2 regions of the Cupriavidus sp. R6-3 genome follow, and region 2 is predicted to be linked to the other one. Evidence: riboswitches for the same ligand, from Rfam matches in the RefSeq annotation. Region 2 holds a riboswitch; the other holds the start of a gene.
The links. Region 2 has a riboswitch for glycine ahead of gcvT (glycine cleavage system aminomethyltransferase GcvT). Riboswitches for the same ligand answer to the same signal wherever they lie in the genome.
Positions count from the first base shown of each region.

Region 1 (7,350 bases), on a different contig from region 2:
GCTGGGCTCGGGCCCCCGCGCGGGCTTTGCCGAGCTGCAGCTGCCGGCCAACGAGCCCGGTTCGTCGATCATGCCGGGCAAGGTCAATCCGACCCAGGCCGAGGCGCTGGCGATGGTCTGCTGCCGCGTGATCGGCAACCACACCACCATCACGCTGGCCAACGGCCTGGGCACGCTGGAACTGAACGCCTACAAGCCGGTCATCGTTTACAGCCTGCTGCAGTCCGTTACACTGCTGGCCGACGCGGCGGCCAGCTTCGCCGAACACATGGTGGCCGGCGTCGAAGCGGACCGGGCGCGCATCGCCGAGCTGCTCGAACGCTCGCTGATGCCGGTCACCGCGCTGAATCCGCATATCGGCTACGACAAGGCGGCCGAAATCGCCAAGCTCGCGGTGGCCCGCAACCTGTCGCTGCGCGAAGCGGCGATCGCCTCCGGCCATGTCACCGCCGAGCAGTTCGAGCAGTGGATCGATCTGAAAGGGATGACGCGCGAGGTGTAGCGCCGCGGCGCACCGGTGCTGGCGGACACGTCCACGACCGCGCATGCGGCCGCCCACACATGGAACGACCCTATGGACCGGCCCCGCGCTGCCGCGGCGGCCGGCGACAAACCCGCTTGAGACGGGCAGACGACGATCGGGGATAACAACGATCGCATTGACGAGATGATTCCTGCTCCCATTCCCGCCGATGACCAGCGGCGCCTCGACGCGCTGTACTCGCTGAACCTGCTCGATACCGCCGCCGAAGAGCGCTTCGACCGGCTGACCCGCCTGGCCAGGCGGCTGTTCGACGTGCCGATCGCGCTGGTCAGCCTGGTCGATGCCAGGCGCCAGTGGTTCAAGTCCTCGTTCGGCCTGGCCGCCCGCGAAACGCCGCGCGAGCAATCGTTCTGCGGCCATGCGATTTTGCGCGACGACCTGCTGATCGTGCCCGATGCGCTGCAGGACCAGCGCTTTCACGACAACCCGCTGGTCACGGGCGCGCCCGGCGTGCGTTTCTATGCCGGCTGCCCGCTCGCGGTACGGGGCGGCGCCAAGGTCGGCACGCTGTGCCTGATCGACACCGAGCCGCGCGAGTTCGACAAGGACGATCAGGCGCTGCTGCACGATCTGGGTCGCCTGGCCGAGCAGGAACTGGAGTCGGCGCAACTGGCCTCGATGGACGACCTGACGATGCTGTCGAACCGCCGCGGCTTCTCGGCGCTGGCGCAGCATGCGCTGGCGGTCTGCCAGCGCCAGGGAATGCCCGTCACACTGCTGTTCTTCGACATGGACGGCTTCAAGGCCATCAACGACCGCTTCGGGCACGCCGAGGGCGATCTGGCGCTGGCCGCCTTCGCCGACCACCTGCGCCAGGCCTTCCGCGAGTCCGACCTGATCGGACGGCTGGGCGGCGACGAGTTCGTCGTGCTGCTGGTCGACGCCTCGGCCGACCAGTGCGACGCGATGCTGGCCCGGCTGCGGCAAGTCGTGGACGCGTACAACGCGCAGAGCCAGCGCGGCTATGCGCTGGATTTCAGCGCCGGCGCGGTCGCCTTCGATCCCGCCCGGCACACCGGCATCGCCGACCTGCTGGCGCAGGCCGACCAGGCGATGTACGCCAACAAGGCACGCAGGAAGGGAACGCCGCCCGCCGCGCCACAGTAACTCGCGTTGCGGCCGCCGCCGCGCCGTGTTACTGTCCGCCCATCCAGGAGAAAGCGAGCCTGCGGCGCGACAGCGCGGCGGCAGCGCTGCCGAAGGCGTACCCCCGAAACGCTCAGGTACCGAAGACTGGAGACGACAACGAACTGGAGAGCGCCGCCATCATGGTTCAGCGATGACGGCCGCCGAAGGGGCAAACCGGGTCCGGGGCGGACGCGGTGAATCTCTCAGGCAAAAGGACAGTGGGGGCAGCCGGGTTGGCATCGACGATGCCGGCCGGCTGCCCCTTTTTGCATCCTGGAGCCTGAAATGAAAGTCATCGTGATGGGGGCCGGCGTGATCGGCGTGGCCTCGGCGTGGTATCTGTCCAAGGCCGGCCATGAGGTCGTCGTGCTCGAGCGCAATGCCGGCGCGGCACGCGAAACCAGCTTCGGCAACGGCGGCCAGATCTCGGTCAGCCATGCCGAGCCCTGGGCCAACCCCTCGGCGCCGCTGAAGCTGCTCAGCTGGCTGGGACGCGAGGACGCACCGCTGCTGTTCCGCCTGCGCGCCGACCCGGCGCAATGGTCGTGGGGGCTGAAGTTCCTGCGCGAATGTCCGGCCCGGCGTTCCACCCGCAACATGATCCAGCTGCTCAACCTCGGCACCTACAGCCGCGCCAGCCTGCAGGCGCTGCGCGCCGAGACGGGCATCGAATACGATCATCTGACCCGCGGCATCCTGCACTTCTATACCAGCCAGAAGGAATTCGACGCGGCCATCGAGCCGGCGCGCATCATGCGCGAGCTGGGCTGCGAGCGCCGCGTGATCGGTCCCGACGAAGTGGTGAAGCTCGAACCGGCGCTGGCCTCGATCGCGCCGCGGCTGGCGGGCGCCACCTACACCAGCGAGGACGAGTCCGGCGACGTGCACCGCTTCACCACCGGGCTGGCCGCGCTGTGCGAGGCGCGCGGCGTGCGCTTCCGCTACGGCGTGCGCGTGCAGCGGCTGCTGGCCGAAGGCGGTCGCATGCGCGGGGTCGAGATCGCCGACGAGACCGGCGCCTACACCGTCGAGCAGGCCGACGCCTATGTGCTCGCGCTCGGCAGCTTCAGCCCGATGCTGGCGCGGCCGCTCGGCGTCAAGCTCGATATCTATCCGGCCAAGGGTTATTCGGCCACGCTGCCGGTGCTCGACCCGGAGCGCGCGCCAAGCGTCAGCCTGACCGACGACGAGTACAAGCTGGTGTTCTCGCGTCTGGGCGACCGGCTGCGCATCGCGGGCACCGCGGAGCTCAACGGCTATTCGATGGAGCTGAACCCGGTGCGCTGCGAGGCCATCGTGCGGCGCACGCTGGAGATCTTCCCCGGTGTCAGCCGTCCCGAACTGGCGCGCTACTGGACTGGCCTGCGACCCGCGACGCCGGGCAACGTGCCGTATATCGGCGCGAGCGCGGTGCAGGGGCTGTACCTGAACACGGGCCATGGCACGCTGGGCTGGACCCACGGCTGCGGCTCGGGACGCGCGATCGCCGAGCTGATCAGCGGCCGCGTGCCGGAGGTGGACTTTGGCTTCTGCGGTCCGCTGCCTGAGGCGCCACGGATGGCGCGGCCGCTCGCGCCGGTGGTGGCGGCGCGTGCCGCCGCGTCGGAGCCGGCAGAGGTTTGATCCGGGGTTTGATCCGGGGTCTTATACGGATCTGATACGGATCTGATACGGATCTGATACGGATCTGATACGGGCCTGAAACAACGACACCGGCGCGGCATGGCATCGCCATGCGCGCCGGTGTTTTCGTTTCATCGTTGGCGTGGATGCGTCCGGGCACGCCTCGGGCACACCTTGGAGATGCATCAGGACAAGCATCGGAACACGTGTCGAGCATGCATCGCGCACGCACCGGGCCCCCGCATGCCGGCGAAAGCGTACCCGTTTCTGCGTGCCCCTCGCGCAAACCGTACCCGTTTCTGCGTACCCGTTCGCGAGCGTCGATGGGCCGGCTGATTGCGATGAAACCGCCGGTAAAACCGGCGTGCCGGCAGGCGATGGATAGCGGCGCCGTACCCGTTTCTGCGTCGCGCGAACTCAATCAATATGGACGCCGCGCGCAAAGCGTACCCGTTTCTGCGTGCCTGGCAGCGGTGCGAAACCAGGTCCGGCATGACGGTGCGATGCACGGCATCGCACCGTCACGCCGTCGCACCATGGCACCGTCGCATCATCCCGCCATCGCCAGGCTCAGGCGATGGTATCCACCACGCCACCATCGACCCGCAACGCGGCACCGGTGGTCGCCGATGCCTGCGGCGAACAGACGTAGACCACCATGTGCGCGACCTCCTCCACCGTGGCCGCGCGCTGGAGGATCGAGCTGGGCCGATGCGCCTTGACGAACTCGGCGGCCGCCTCCTCGATCGACAGCCCCGCCTTCTGCGCGTCCTCCCGCAGCATCTCGCGCAGGCCGTCCGACAGTGTCGGCCCCGGCAAGACCGCGTTGACGGTCACGCCGGTGCCGCTGAGCCGTTTGGCGAGGCCGCGCGATACCGCCAGTTGCGCGGTCTTCGAGAAGCCGTAATGGATCATGTCCTCCGGCGTGTTCAGCGCGGACTCCGACGAGATGAACACCACGCGGCCCCAGCCGTTCGCCGCCATCGCCGCCGTATACGCCCGCGCCAGCCGCACGCCCGACATCACGTTGACATCAAAGATCCGGGTCCAGTCCTCGTCGCTCAGTTCATAGAAGTCGCGCGGACCGTAGATGCCGGCGTTGTTGACCAGAATGTCCACCGCCGGCTCGGCGGCCACGATTGCATCGCAGCCCTCGGCGCCGCCGACGTCGGCCGCGACGCCGCGCACCGTGGCGCCCGGCACCTCGCGCACCACGTCGGCAATGGCGCCCTCGACGGTGTCCTGCTTGCGGCCATTGACGATGACGGTGGCGCCGCTGCGCGCGAGGCCGATGGCGATGGCCAGCCCGATGCCCGCGGTCGAGGCGGTGACAAGGGCGGTCTTGCCGGTGAGATCGATCTGCATGAGTGCCTCCTGAATCAGTGGGACAGCAGGGCAGAGGATGCAAACGGTTGGCGAAAGCCGTACGCAGAAACGGGTACGCTATTGGAGAAAATCGCCACCACCGCCGTATGCCGCGGACTAGTGGCGGCGTTCGCCTCGTGCGTCGCCCGCTGCGGGAAACACCACGCGCACCCGCAGCCCCGGCTCGTTATCTTCCAGCGACAGCGTGGCGCGATGCACCTGGGTGATCTCGTCGACGATGGCCAGGCCCAGGCCGCTGCCGCCGCTCGGTGCATCGGGCAGGCGGTAGAAGCGATCGAGCACGCGGGCGCGCTGCTCGGGCGGGATGCCGGGACCGTTGTCGGCGACCATCAGCGCGACGCGGCCCGCATCCGCGCGCTGCACGCGCACGTCGACCTTGCCGCCGGCCGGCACATAGCGCAGGGCGTTGTCGATCAGATTGGTCAGCAGGATGCGCAGCGCGTCGGGGTCGCCCTGCACGGTCAGCCCGGCCGAGTCTCCATCGCGGCCATCGTGACCTTTGTCGCCATCGTGACCAACCCGACCATGGCGACTATCGGCACCGCCATCGCCATCGGTAGTGTCGAGCCCCAGGTCGATATGCCGATCGAGGGCGGCCTGCGTCATCTCGCCGACCACCGTCGCGGCCAGCTCGCGCAAGGCGACCGGCTGATGGCCAGCGACGGCCGCGCCGGGCTCGTGGCGCGCGAGCGTCAGCAACTGCGTCACCAGATGCGTCAGCCGCTCGAGCCCGTCGCGCAGATTGCCGACCGCCTCGCGGCGCGCCGGCTCGCTGTCGGCGCGTTCGACCAGTTGCGCCTGCAGCTGCAGCGCGGTCAGCGGCGTGCGCAGCGCGTGCGCGGCATCGGCGATGAACGCGCGCTGCGTGTCGATCGCGTCGGACAGCCGCGCCAGCAGCAGGTTGAGCGCCTCGGTCAGCGGCGCGATCTCGGCCGGCATCTGCGCCACCGCCAGCGGCGACAGCGCATTGGCATCGCGCTTGCCCACCTGCCGCGCGATCTCGCGCACCGGCCGCAGCCCGCGGCCGACCGCCAGCCAGACCATCCAGCCCAGCAGCGGCAGCAGCAACAGCAGCGGTGCGACGGTGCGCAGCGCCATCCGCGCCGCCACTTCGCGGCGCGCGCTCATCGGCTGTGCGATCTGCACCACCGCCGGCCCGAGCTGCACGCTGTAGATGCGGAACTCGCCGTCGTCGGTGCGCACATTGGAAAAGCCGAGCTCCGCGCGCGGCGGCAGCGACGGCCGCGAATGCGACAGATAGAGGCTGCGGCCGGTGCCGTCCCAGATATGGATGACCACGTCCTCGTCGGAACGGAACAGATTGTCGGTGCCGGGTGGCAGCGGCGGCGGCAGCGATGGCATCGCCGGGCCGCTGAACTGGCTCGGCAGCGCGAGCGCGACCTGGCGCATCTGGTAGTCGAACAGCGCGTTGGCCTCCTGCCGGGCCTGGCCGTAGATCAGCGCGGTGGCGGCGGCGATGCCGGCCAGCAGGCCGAGCGCCAGCCACCACAGCAGGGTCCGCTGGATCGATCGCATCAGCGCGCTCCTCCAGCGGCTTCATTGTCCTTGCCGCCGTCTTTCTTGCTGCCCGTCTCGCTGCCCGTCTCGCTGTCCTTCTCGCCGCCGTTGTCCCCCTGCTGCACGCCTTCATCGAGCTTCGGGCAGACATAACCGACACCGCGGATATTGCGGATCAAACCCTGGCCGAGCTTCTTGCGCAGCGCGTGGATATAGACCTCGACCGTGTTGCTGCCCACCTCGTCGTCCCAGCCGTACAGCTTCTCCTGCAGCTGCGGCACCGACCAGACCTTGCCCGGACGCGCCAGCAGCGCCGCCAGCAACGCGTATTCGCGCGCCGACAGATGGACCGGCTCGCCCGACAACGTGACTTCGCGCGTGGCCGGATTGAGCACGATGGCGCCGTAGCGGACCAACGGCTCGGCGCGGCCCTGCGCGCGCCGCGCCAGCGCGTGGATGCGCGCCACCAGCTCCTGCAGGTCGAAGGGCTTGACCAGATAGTCGTCGGCCCCGGCGTTCAATCCGGCGACGCGATCGGCGACCGCATCGCGCGCGGTCAGGATCAGCACCGGCGTGGCGACGCCGCGCGCCCGCATGCCGGACAACACATCAAGACCGGATCGGCGCGGCAGGCCGAGATCGAGCAGCACCAGATCGTGCTGCCCCTCGGCCGCGCCGCCGGCGGCGACGCCAGGCGGTTGCGTGGCGGCCGACAGTCCGGCCTCGCCGTCGCGTACCCAGTCCACCGCGAAGCCTTCCTGACGCAGCGCCAGCCGCACGGAATCGCCGATCATCGTGTCGTCTTCGATCAGCAGCACACGCATCGCTTCGCTCCGTTCGTCCGCCCCGCCGGGCGTGCGCAGCGGCTCATCGCCGGTCGACCGCTTCGGCCAGCGCGTGCGCCAGCCCCGGCAGCGCGGGAAAGCGCGCGGTGATGACCTGCACCGGCACCGGCTCGAGGAAAGCGCGCATGCGTCCCTTGTCGACGAAGCGCGCGTTGAAGCTCGACGCCGCCAGCGCCTCGACGAAGCGCGGCACGATGCCGCCGCCGATATAGACGCCGCCGCGCGCGCCGAGGATCAGCGTCACATCGGCCGCGACCGACCCGAGCAGGCCGCAGAACACCGCGAGCGCGCGCTGGCACAGCGCAT
Region 1 covers NZ_JCBAJO010000033.1:25,099-32,448, reverse strand. The annotation lists partial or broken gene AC6EI8_RS08785 (lyase family protein) at 1-502, shown strand, start outside; gene AC6EI8_RS08780 (GGDEF domain-containing protein) at 668-1,651, shown strand; glycine riboswitch at 1,785-1,901, shown strand; gene AC6EI8_RS08775 (D-amino acid dehydrogenase) at 1,958-3,295, shown strand; gene AC6EI8_RS08770 (SDR family NAD(P)-dependent oxidoreductase) at 3,866-4,660, opposite strand; gene AC6EI8_RS08765 (ATP-binding protein) at 4,778-6,217, opposite strand; gene AC6EI8_RS08760 (response regulator) at 6,217-7,023, opposite strand; gene glk (glucokinase) at 7,067-7,350, opposite strand, start outside.
Region 1: linked by a shared signal. The riboswitch ahead of AC6EI8_RS08775 (D-amino acid dehydrogenase) and the one ahead of gcvT (glycine cleavage system aminomethyltransferase GcvT) in region 2 are both predicted to bind glycine.

Region 2 (7,350 bases):
CCCACATCGACAGTCTCCTTACCGATGACAGCCCCGGCGCGAATGCCGGGAACTCAGGCCCGGACGCGGAACCGCGTCCGGGCGGCGATGGAGCCGCCGTGCCGGGATCGCCCGCAGTGCCCGCCGACTATGTGCCGACTGCCCGCGGACTGCCTGCTTACTCCTCGTACGCGCTCATCGGCACGCACGAGCAGAACAGGTTGCGATCGCCGTAGACGTTGTCGGCACGGCCGACCGGCGGCCAGTACTTCTGCGTCCGCAGCGAGGCGACCGGATAGGCGGCTTCCTCACGAGTGTACTTGTGGTTCCACTCGTTGGCAGTGATGACCGCGGCGGTGTGCGGCGCGTTCTTCAGCGGGTTGTCCTCGCGGTCGAAGCTGCCGTCCTCGACACGGGCGATTTCCTTGCGGATGGCGATCATCGCGTCGATGAAGCGGTCCAGCTCGTGCAGCGCCTCGCTCTCGGTCGGCTCGATCATCAGCGTGCCCGGCACCGGGAAGCTCATGGTCGGCGCATGGAAGCCATAGTCCATCAGCCGCTTGGCGACATCCTCGTTGCTGATGCCGGTCGCCTTCTGGATCGGACGCAGGTCGAGAATGCACTCGTGCGCGATATGGCCGTTGCCGCCCGTGTACAGCACCGGGTAGTAGTCCGACAGCCGCTTGGCGACGTAGTTGGCCGCCAGGATCGCGTTCTCGGTGGCCGCCGTCAGGCCGCGCGCGCCCATCATCGCGATATACATCCACGAAATCGGCAGGATGCTGGCCGAGCCGTAGGGCGCGGCCGAGATCGCGCCGATGCCGTCTGCCGCGCGGCGGTAGCCGCTGCTGGCGTGGTTCGGCAGGAACGGCGCCAGATGCGCGCCGACCGCGACCGGACCCACGCCCGGGCCGCCGCCGCCGTGCGGAATGCAGAAGGTCTTGTGCAGGTTCAGGTGCGACACGTCGCCGCCGAACTGCCCCGGCGCCGCGGTGCCCACCATCGCGTTCATGTTGGCGCCGTCGACATAGACCTGCCCGCCGTGGCTGTGCACGATCTCGCAGATGCGCTGCACGCCTTCCTCGAACACGCCGTGCGTGGACGGATAGGTGATCATGATCGCCGCCAGGTTCCCGCTGTGCTGCGCGGCCTTCTTCTCCAGGTCGGCCAGATCGACGTTGCCGTCCTCGTCGCAGGCCACTACGACCACCTGCATGCCGGCCATCTGCGCGGACGCCGGATTGGTGCCGTGCGCCGACGACGGGATCAGGCAGATATTGCGATGGCTCTCGCCGCGGCTCGCGTGGTAGGCGTGGATGATCTGCAGGCCCGCGTACTCGCCTTGCGAGCCGGCGTTCGGCTGCAGGCTGACGGCGGCGTAGCCGGTGGCCGCGCACAGCATCGCCTCGAGCTGGGCGATCATTTCGCGGTAGCCGACGGTCTGGTCGTCCGGCGCGAACGGATGGATGCTCGAAAACTCGGGCCAGGTGACCGGAATCATCTCGCTGGTCGCGTTGAGCTTCATCGTGCAGGAGCCCAGCGGGATCATCGTGCGATCGAGTGCCAGGTCCTTGTCGGCCAGCATGCGCAGATAGCGCAGCATCTCGTGCTCGGCGTGATGCGTGTTGAAGACCGGATGCGTCAGGTAGGCGCTCTGGCGCGACAGCGCGGCCGGATAGCCGTCATCGGCCGCGGCTTCCAGTGCGTCGAAGGCCGGCACCGGCTTGCCCTGCGCAAAGATCTCCCACAGCGCGACCACATCGTCGCGGGTGGTGGTCTCGTCCAGCGAGATGCCGACGTGCGTCGCACCGGCGCGGCGCAGATTGATGCGGCGCGCGGTGGCCGCGGCGTGGATCGCCTCGGTGGCGGCGCCGGTCTCGATCGTCAGCGTGTCGAAGAAGGTCGCATTGCTGCGCGCGTAGCCCAGCGCCTGCAGGCCGCCGGCCAGCGTCGCGGTCAGGCGATGCACGCGTTGCGCGATGCGCTTCAGGCCTTGCGGACCGTGGTAGACCGCGTACATCGACGCCATCACCGCCAGCAGCACCTGCGCGGTACAGATGTTCGAGGTCGCCTTTTCGCGGCGGATATGCTGCTCGCGCGTCTGCAGCGCGAGCCGGTAGGCCGGGTTGCCCTGCGCGTCGACGGTGACGCCCACCAGGCGGCCCGGCATCGAGCGCTTGTAGGCGTCCTTCACAGCCATATAGCCGGCGTGCGGGCCGCCGAAGCCGAGCGGCACGCCGAAGCGCTGCGAATTGCCGACGGCCACGTCGGCGCCCCATTCGCCGGGCGCGGTGAGCAGCGTCAGCGCCAGCAGGTCCGCCGCGGCGACCACCAGGCCGCCGGCCGCGTGGACCGCATCGGCGATCGCGCGGTAGTCCGCCACGTCGCCGTTGACGCCCGGGTATTGCAGCAGCACGCCGAAGGCATGCGCCTGCGCCGCGTCGGCGGCGGGACCGACCTTGACCTCGATGCCGAGCGGCAGCGCGCGCGTGCGGACCACTTCGATCGTCTGCGGCAGCACGTCGTCGGCCACATAGAAGGTATTCGACGCGTGCTTGTTCACGCGCTGCAGCAGCGTCATCGCCTCGGCCGCGGCCGTGCCTTCGTCGAGCATCGACGCATTGGCGATATCGAGGCCGGTCAGGTCGGTGACCATCTGCTGGAAGTTCAACATCGCTTCCAGGCGGCCCTGCGAGATCTCCGGCTGGTACGGCGTGTACGCGGTGTACCAGGCCGGGTTCTCGAAGATATTGCGCAGGATCACGCCCGGCGTCAGCGTGTTGTAGTAGCCCTGGCCGATGAAGCTCTTGAACACCTTGTTCTTGCCGGCGATGCCGCGCAGCTTGGCCAGCGCGGCTTCCTCGGTCAGCGGCTCGGTGAATTCGCCCAGCGGCATGCCGTCGCGGCGGCGGATCGCGGCCGGGATGATGGCATCCATCAGCGCGGCGCGGCTGTCGTAGCCCAGCACCTTCAGCATGTGCTGCTGTTCGGCGGCGTCGGGACCGATATGGCGGTGGGAGAAGGCGTCGCGAGCTTCGAGTTCAGCCAGCGAAGGGCGAGCGGATTGAGCGGCGTTCATGGGCAGGGGAGCGTTCATGGCAAGTGACTCGGAGAGGCGGGCCGGGACATGGTGGTCAGCCATGGCCCCCGGCGCCGCGGGCGGGGCGCCGGGCTCAGGCGCCGACGCTGGCCTTGTAGGCGTCGGCCGTCATCAGGCCGTTGACGTCGTCGCTGTTGGCGGGCTTGATCTTGAACAGCCAGGCGTCGAAGGCGTTGGCGTTGACGCTCTCGGGCGCGTCCTTGACAGCGTCGTTGACGGCGACCACCTCGCCGGCCACCGGCGCGTAGATGTCCGACGCGGCCTTGACCGATTCGACCACGGCCAGCGCGTCGCCGGCGCCGACCGTCTTGCCGACCTCGGGCAGTTCCAGGAAGACGATGTCGCCGAGCGCATCCTGCGCGTGATCGGTGATGCCGATCGTCAGCGTGCCGTCGGTTTCGACGCGCACCCATTCGTGCGACTCGGTGTACTTCAGGTCAGCGGGGAAATTCATCGAGATTCTCCAATTTCAGATTCTTGTGTCGCGCCGCCGCGTGCCATCGGGATGAAGGGGGCCGCGGGGCGCAGCGTGACCGGGTGGACGATGTCCGATGCGAGCTGTCAGCTCACGAGTGCCTTGCCATTGCGCACAAACGGCAGTTTAACCACAGTCGCAGTCAGTTTGCGGTCGCGGATCAGCACCTGGACTTCGCTGCCGAGCGCCACATCCTTGGGCAGGCGCGCGAAGGCGATCGATTGGGACAGCGTCGGGCTGAAGGTGCCCGACGTGATCTCGCCCTCGCCGGCGGCGGTCAGCACGGTCTGGTGCGCGCGCAGCACGCCGCCCTTGTCCCGCAGGATCAGGCCGGCGAACTGCTGGCGCTGGCCGTTGGCCACCAGCGCGGCCTTGCCGACGAAATCGCGCTCGCTCTGCAGGTCGACCGTCCAGGCCAAGCCCGCGTCGAGCGGCGAGGTGTGGATGTCCATGTCCTGGCCGTACAGATTCATGCCGGCTTCGAGGCGCAGCGTGTCGCGTGCGCCGAGGCCGGCGGGGCGCACGCCGGCGGCATGCAGCTTTTCCCAGACCGCGGCGACGTTGTCGGCCGGCACCACCAGCTCGAAACCGTCCTCGCCGGTGTAGCCGGTGCGGGCCACCATGATTTCGCCGATCGCGGGGTCCTCGACCACCATCGCGTTGAAGGGCTTGAGCGATTCGCTGGGCTGGGTCGACGGGAATGCGCTCCAGACCTTGGCACGCGCATTCGGGCCCTGCACGGCGACGATCGCCAGCGGGGTCGCGCCATCGAGAGCGTTATCGGTACGGCGCGGGGTGATCGTCACGCCGGCGCCGGTGGCGGCGTTGCGCTGGCGGATCCAGTCGATATCGCCGGTCGCGGTGCTGGCGTTGACCACCAGGCGGAAGCGGTCCTCGGCGAAGAAGTAGACGATCAGGTCGTCGATCACGCCGCCGTTCGGGTCGAGCATGCAGGAATACAGCGCCTTGCCCGGGGTTTGCAGCTTGTCGACGTTGTTGGCGAGCAGTCCGCGCAGGAAGGCGCGGGTATTGGGGCCGGCGAGGTCGACGACGCACATGTGCGAGACGTCGAACATGCCCGCATCGCTGCGCACCGCGTGGTGTTCCTCGATCTGCGAGCCGTAGTTGACCGGCATGTCCCATCCGCCGAAATCGACCATGCGGGCGCCGAGGGCGCGGTGGATGGCGTTGAGGGGCGTGGCCTGGAGCGTCATGAATTCCTCGGAGCGTGGCATCGTTCGGTCCGGCGCGCGCGGCGCGCCAAACAAAAAAAGGGTCATCCGTCGCGCGGCTCGGTGCGAACCGTCGCGACGGATGACCCCCTCTGTCCTCGATACCTGAGAGATTACGGCCCGGCTTGCCGTCCTCGTCGGACTGACTGGCCACGCCGTGCGCCCCTTCGGTGGACACGCTCATCATCCAGCTGATGAATGACGGGTGTCGCTCTCCAGAGTTCGGCATACATCGTGTGCATGCTGCATGCCGATCCGCCCGGTCCATGGTGCCTGAGAGTTTTCGGGTGATTCCCCTTCGGCGGCGCGAATGACGATACAGTCGCGCGCTCTCCCGGACGGATGGCGCGACTCTAACCGCAGCCTTGGCGGCTGTCAACGCGAGAGCGGCGCGTCGCAGGAGTCGGTTCCGGAGCCTCGGCCGGACCCGCCCCCGTGTTAACATCGCCGGCTTCGACCCATTCGCGACGCGTCCACAACGCGTCGCGCCTGCGGCCCGCGTCCCTTGCGATGCGGTCCGACCTCCGGCTGTACCCGACCTCCGATCCCCGACCGATGACCCACGGACTGAACGCCGCCCAATCCGAAGCCGTCCGCTATCTGGACGGCCCCTGCCTGGTGCTCGCCGGCGCGGGCTCGGGCAAGACCCGGGTGATCACGCAGAAGATCGCGCATCTGATCGAGGACAAGGGCTTCGAGCCCCGCCATATCGCCGCGGTGACCTTCACCAACAAGGCCGCCAAGGAGATGCAGGAGCGGATCGCCAAGCTGATGGAGGGCAAGACCCGCGACGGCAAGCGCATTCCGCTGCGCCAGCTGACCGTCTGTACCTTCCACTCGCTCGGCGTGCAGATCCTGCGCGCCGAGGCGGAGCACCTGGGCCTGAAGCCGCAGTTCTCGATCATGGACGCCGACGACTGCTTCGGCCTGATCCAGGAACAGCTGGCGACCACCGACAAGAAGCTGATCCGCAGCGTGCAGAGCACGATCTCGCTGTGGAAAAACGGCATGGTCGATCCGGAAACCGCGATCGCCGAGGCAACCGATGCCGACCAGCACCAGGCCGCGCTGATCTACCGCAACTACGTCGCCACGCTGGCGGCCTACCAGGCGGTCGACTTCGACGACCTGATCCGTCTGCCGGCCGAGCTGTTCGCCCGCGACGAAACCGTGCGGCTCAAGTGGCAGAACCGGCTGCGCTATTTCCTGGTCGACGAATACCAGGACACCAACGCCTGCCAGTACCAGCTGCTGAAGCTGCTGGCCGGCGGCTCGCATCTGCGCGCGCCCGCCTTCACCGCGGTCGGCGACGACGACCAGGCGATCTACGGCTGGCGCGGCGCCACGCTGGACAATTTGCGCCTGCTGCAGACCGACTTTCCGAACCTGAAGGTCATCAAGCTGGAGCAGAACTATCGCTCCACGGTGCGCATCCTGCAGGCGGCCAACGCGGTGATCGCCAACAATCCCAAGCTGTTCGACAAGACGCTGTGGAGCGAGCACGGCATGGGCGATCCGATCTCCGTGACGCAGATGAACGACGAGGAGCACGAGGCCGAGTCGGTGGTGTTCAAGCTGTCGGCCCACAAGTTCGAGCGGCGCGCGCAGTTCCGCGACTACGCGATCCTTTATCGCGGCAACCACCAGGCGCGGCTGTTCGAACAGATCTTGCGCCGCGAGCGCATCCCATATGTGCTGTCCGGCGGGCAGAGCTTCTTCGACAAGGCCGAGATCAAGGACATCTGCGCCTACCTGCGGCTGATCGCCAATCCGGACGACGATCCCGCCTTCATCCGCGCGGTAACTACGCCGCGGCGCGGCGTCGGCAATACCACGCTGGAGGTGCTGGGGACCTTCGCCGGCCAGGCCAAGGTCTCGCTGTTCGAGGCGGCGATGATGGGCGGCATCGAAGGCAAGCTGCAGCCGCGCCAGCTCGAGCCGCTGCGCACCTTCTGCGAGGCGATGGTGCGGCTGGCGGACCGCGCCGCGCGCGACCCGGCCACCGAGGTGCTCGACGACCTGATGGAAGGCATCCACTACGAAGCCTATCTGTACGACACATTCGACGAGCGCCAGGCCCAGGCCAAATGGACCAATACGCTCGAGTTCCTCGACTGGCTCAAGCGCAAGGGCACCAAGCCGGAGGCCGCCGATGGCGAGGCGACCGGCTTCGACACCGCCGATGGATTTGGCGACGAGGGCAAGAACCTGCTGGAGCTGACGCAGACCGTCGCGCTGATGAGCATGCTCGAAGGCCGCGAGGAAGATCCCGACGCGGTTCGGCTGTCGACGCTGCACGCGTCCAAGGGCCTCGAGTATCCGCATGTGTTCCTGGTCGGCGTGGAGGAGGGCATCCTGCCGCATTGCCGCGAGGACGAGGACCTGAGCGACGAGAAGATCGAGGAAGAGCGCCGCCTGATGTATGTCGGCATCACGCGCGCGCAGCGCAGCCTGCATATCAGCTGGTGCAAGAAGCGCAAGCGCGCGCGCGACACCTACTCGTGCCAGCCGTCGCGCTTCATCGGCGAGATGAAGCTCGAGGAGGCCCCGGCACCGAAGGACGA
Region 2 covers NZ_JCBAJO010000071.1:2,380-9,729, reverse strand. The annotation lists gene AC6EI8_RS13195 (DUF421 domain-containing protein) at 1-7, opposite strand, end outside; gene gcvP (aminomethyl-transferring glycine dehydrogenase) at 158-3,076, opposite strand; gene gcvH (glycine cleavage system protein GcvH) at 3,153-3,533, opposite strand; gene gcvT (glycine cleavage system aminomethyltransferase GcvT) at 3,641-4,768, opposite strand; glycine riboswitch at 4,869-5,015, opposite strand; glycine riboswitch at 5,037-5,133, opposite strand; gene AC6EI8_RS13175 (UvrD-helicase domain-containing protein) at 5,342-7,350, shown strand, end outside.